2 regions of the Gordonia aurantiaca genome follow, and region 2 is predicted to be linked to the other one. Evidence: riboswitches for the same ligand, from Rfam matches in the RefSeq annotation. Region 2 holds a riboswitch; the other holds the start of a gene.
The links. A riboswitch is a leader RNA that binds a small molecule or an ion and turns the genes downstream of it on or off. The one in region 2 is predicted to bind cobalamin.
Positions count from the first base shown of each region.

Region 1: linked by a shared signal. The riboswitch ahead of ABFT43_RS03365 (iron chelate uptake ABC transporter family permease subunit) and the one ahead of ABFT43_RS10110 (CbtB domain-containing protein) in region 2 are both predicted to bind cobalamin.

Region 1 covers NZ_JBDUUF010000001.1:737,265-739,652, reverse strand. Annotated here, with positions in the region: gene ABFT43_RS03370 (L-lactate dehydrogenase) at 1-885, opposite strand, end outside; cobalamin riboswitch at 1,010-1,193, shown strand; partial or broken gene ABFT43_RS03365 (iron chelate uptake ABC transporter family permease subunit) at 1,235-1,696, shown strand; gene ABFT43_RS03360 (ABC transporter ATP-binding protein) at 1,710-2,351, shown strand; gene ABFT43_RS03355 (ABC transporter substrate-binding protein) at 2,348-2,388, shown strand, end outside.
Region 2 covers NZ_JBDUUF010000004.1:138,296-140,683, reverse strand. Annotated here, with positions in the region: gene ABFT43_RS10115 (ATP-dependent helicase) at 1-1,355, opposite strand, end outside; cobalamin riboswitch at 1,357-1,543, shown strand; gene ABFT43_RS10110 (CbtB domain-containing protein) at 1,580-1,822, shown strand; gene ABFT43_RS10105 (CbtA family protein) at 1,848-2,388, shown strand, end outside.

The DNA of each region.
Region 1 (2,388 bases), on a different contig from region 2:
GTCGGACAACGGCACCTCGAGTCGTTTGTACGCACCCTCCCGCGCGACGACGGTCGGCAGCGACAGGCACACGTCCTCCAGCCCCGGGAAGCCGGTGGCGACCGTCGACACCGGCAGCACGCGATGCTCGTTGTCCAGCACGGCCTCGACGATCCGCGTCGCCGCGAGCCCGATCGCGTAGTTGGTCGCGCCCTTGCCCTCGATGATCCTGTAGGCCGCGTGCACGACCTCGTGCCGGATTCTCTCGCGCGCAGCGTCATCCATCGGAGGACGCCCGGGCAGCGGCGTCCACTGGGTCAGCGGCACCCCACCGATCATCGCCGACGACCACAGCGGAATCTCACTGTCGCCGTGCTCCCCGACGACGTACGCGTGCACACTCTGCACGGCCACCCCGCAGTGGTCGGCGACGAGGAAACGCAACCTCGACGAATCGAGCACCGTCCCCGAGCCGAACACCCGATTCGGCGGCAATCCACTGACCTTCAGTGCGGCATGGGTGACGATGTCGACGGGGTTGGTGACCATCAGGTAGATCGCGTCCGGCGCGACCTCGAGCACCTGCGGCAGGATGGTGTGCGTCAAACCGATTGTCGCCTCGGCCAATTCGAGGCGGGATTGTCCGGGCTTCTGTTTGGCGCCGGCCGTGAGCACGACGACATCGGCGTCGGCGCACACGGCGAAGTCGTCGGACCCGATGACGTCGGCGCGCGGCACGAACTCCAGGCCGTGCGAGAGATCGAGGACCTCGGCGGCGACCTTCGTCGCCTTCACGTCCATCAGCGCGACGGTGCGCGCCACCCCGCGGATCAGCGCGGAATAGGCGATCGCGGTGCCCACCGCGCCCGCGCCGATGATCGCCAGCTTCGTCGGTCGTCCATCCATCGGATCACCGTCCGCCTCGGTTCGCTTCGGGTCACATCGCCTCGTGGACACAAGGATAGGTGTCGTCGTCGTCCCGCGCCCGACGACCGCCTCGCCGGCGACGCCGCCCGGCGCCGGGGTTGGTACCCTCACCCTCGAGAGCGGTCGCACCCGCACCACGCGGAGGCAAGGGAACCTGGTGGGAATCCAGGACTGGCGCGCAGCGGTATGGGGGACGAGCCCGACACCAAGGCCACTGGGGCAACCCGGGAAGGCGTCGGGCCCGGTCGATCCCGAGTCCGAATACCTGCCGCTCTCCACGAGTCCACCGGCGTCTCGCGCACAGACGCCCAGACCGAGGTAGAAACACGTGTCCCGTCCCCCAGACGGCACGACCGGGGTCGCCGGCGCATCAGCGCCGCGACTTCCGTCGACGCCGCTTGCCCTGATCCTGTCGGCGCTCACGCTGGTGAGCATTGTGCTCGCGACGGCGTTCGGCGCCGAGTCCATCCCGATCGAGGAGGTCGGGCGCACCGTCGTCGGACGCCTGCGCGGCGACGAGGTCGACGCCGCGCACTCGGTCATCATCTTCGACCTCCGCCTGCCACGCTCGATCCTGGCCGCGATCGTCGGCGCCGGGCTCGCACTCGCCGGAGCACTGATGCAGGCGCTCGTCCGCAACCCGCTCGCCGAGCCGTATCTGCTGGGAGTGTCCGCCGGGGCGTCGGTCGGCGCGACGGTGGTCATCACCCTGGGTTCCCTTGCAGCGCTGGGTGTCTGGGCTCTGTCGGCGGGCGCCCTCCTCGGGGCGCTCGCGGCATCGGTTGCGGTGTAAACCATCGCTCGTGCGCAGGGGGGCCTCACGCCCCTCCGACCTCGCCCGACTTCCGGCGCGGCGTCGCGCCCGCTCGATCGCCGTCGTCACGCAGGACGAACACCCGTCAGCCGAACTGACCGTCGCCGAGGCCGTGGGCCTGGGCCGAACACCGTACCGGTCATCCTGGGCGACAAGCAGTTCCGACGACGCGGCGGCCGTTGAGGAGGCCCTGCGCACGGTCGGTCTGGCCGGCCGGCAACGATGGTCGTGTACCCGATTGTCCGGTGGAGAACGACACCGCGTCGTGCTGGCCCGCGCGCTCGCGCAGCGGACCCCGATCATCGTTCTCGACGAGCCGACCAATCATCTCGACGCCGCGTGGCGCCTGCGTCTGATGCAGGTCCTCGACGAACTCGACGCGACGGTTGTCGCCGCGATGCACGACCTCGACCTCGTCCTCCGCCATTTCGACGCGGCGGCGGTCGTCGCCGACGGCGGGATCGTCGCCCAAGGGCCACCGCTGGAGGTGCTGACACCCGATCTGCTCGCCTCCGTGTTCGACGTGACCGGCAGCATCGTGCCGCATCCCGAAACCGGGCGGCCGCACCTGTTGCTCAACTCGCCGAACACATCCGAACTGCCGACTCTCAACCTCGAGGAAATCCCGTGAGGCTCGCACTCCCCAGCACTCTCATCGTCGTCTCCGC
Region 2 (2,388 bases):
ATCTTCCCGTCGAGCATCCGCTCGACGGTCACCGTGCAGTGCAGCAGGTCGGTGCGGTGCTTGGGATACAGCACGCCCTGGCTGACCTCGCCGACCCGGTGTCCGGCGCGACCGATGCGCTGCAGGCCGCTGGCCACCGACGGCGGCGCCTCCACCTGGATGACGAGGTCCACCGCGCCCATGTCGATGCCGAGTTCGAGCGAGCTGGTCGCGACCACACACTTCAGGCGTCCGGTCTTCAGGTCGTCCTCGATCTGGGCGCGCTGCTCCTTGCTGACCGAACCGTGATGCGCACGCGCGAGCAGGGGCTCGGCACCCGCGGTCCCGCCGCTGCCCATGATGGTGGCCGGGGCGCCGCCGGGCACGGTCGGATTCGCCTTGGCGTCGAGTTCCACGCCCTGTCGCTGTGCGTGGATCTCGTTGAGCCGGGCGGTCAACCGTTCGGCCAGGCGTCGCGAGTTGGCGAACACGATCGTCGCCCGGTTGGCCTCGATCTGGTCGACGATCGACGCCTCCACGTACGGCCACAGCGATCCGGCGGTCGGGGAGAACGCGTCGTCGAGCTCGGCGTCTGCGCCCTCGGGTCCCGGAGGCGGCGGGATGTTCGCCATGTCCTCGACCGGCACATCGACGCGCAGGTCGAAGGTCTTGGCCGCTCTCGGTTTCACGACGGTGCACGGCGCCGCCCCGGAGAGGAACCCGGCGACGACGTCGGGGGGCCGGACGGTGGCCGACAACCCGATGCGTTGTGCGGGTTTCTCGAGTAGTTCGTCGAGACGCTCCAGGGACAGCGCGAGGTGTGTGCCGCGCTTGGTCGACGCGACCGCGTGCACCTCGTCGACGATGACCGCCTCGACGTCGGCGAGGGTGTCGCGCGCCGCCGACGTCAGCATGAGGTACAGCGACTCGGGTGTGGTGATCAGGATGTCGGGCGGGGCCTTGATCAGGCTGCGACGCTCGGCCGCCGAGGTGTCGCCGGACCGGACGCCGACGGTGATGTTCGGCTCCGGCAGGTTCAGTTCCTGGGCGGCGCGGGTGATGCCGGTCAGCGGCGCGCGCAGGTTGCGCTCGACGTCGACCGCGAGCGCCTTCAGCGGCGAGATGTAGACGACGCGGGTGCCGGTGCGTCTCGGCTCGGCGCCGCGTTCGGCGGCCTCGGCGGCGAGCCGGTCGAGCGCCCACAGGAACGCCGCGAGGGTCTTGCCGGAGCCGGTCGGAGCTATGACCAGGGTGTTCGCCCCGTCGGCGATGGAGGTCCAAGCGCCCGTCTGGGCGGCGGTGGGCGTGGTGAAGGCACTGGTGAACCATCGCCGCGTGGGAGCGGTGAAGCGGTCGAGCACCGATGGGCGGGGCATTCCTCCACTATGTCTCACGGGTGCGACACCCGGCGGTATACAATCGTCTCACGCCTGTACGGGGAATCCGGTGGGAATCCGGAGCGGTCGCGCCACTGTGAACGACGACATCCGACGCGGTCGAGGGATTCGACGGTGTCTGTACGTCGACGTGAGTCAGGATGCCGTGCCGGCGTGACGTTCCACAACTCTCCGACGCGAGATCGGCGAAAGGACACCCACAGATGAACACCGGTACCCCTGCTCCCGGTATCCCGACGGCGAACGTCGCGCCACGCGCACTCGCCGTTCCGAACCTCTCCGCGGCCCGGGCGGCCGTCTGGCTGAGCCTGACCGTGCTCTTCGCGGCGCTGGCCTACTACTTCCTCGGGTACGACCAAGGGGTCGTGTCGGTGTTCGGCGAGAACACCTACGTGCACGAGTTCGTGCACGACGCCCGCCATTTCCTGGGCTTCCCCTGCCACTGAGTGGCCCGACGAGGGACAAGTCCACATGGAGAAGAAACTCATCGGCGCAGGACTGTTCGCGGGCCTGATCGCCGGGATCGTGTCGTTCGTGTTCGCCCGGTTCTACCTCGAACCGGTCGTGTCGAGGGCCGTCGACTACGAAGGTGAGCGCTCGGCGGCCGAGGAGGCGCTCGCGCACGCCGCGGGCGGGCATCATCACGGCGAGGGCGGCGAGGTCTTCACCCGCGCCATGCAGGAGAACCTCGGTGCCGGGATCGGCAACCTCGTGTTCGCGCTGTGCATGGGCGCGTTCTTCGCGGTCGCGTTCACCGTGCTGTGGGCCCACCTCGGCAGCCGTCACCCGGCCACCGATCCGCGTGCCGTCGCAGGCGCGCTGGGCGTCATCGGTTTCGTCGCGGTCTTCGGCGTGCCGTTCTTCGCCTACCCGGCCAATCCGCCGGCGGTCGGTGACGACGACACCATTGGCGACCGCACCGGGGCGTTCCTGACGATCAGTGTCGCGTCGGTGGTGCTCGCGATCGCCGCGGTGGTGTTGGCGCTGTGGCTGCGCCCGCGGATCGGCGGGT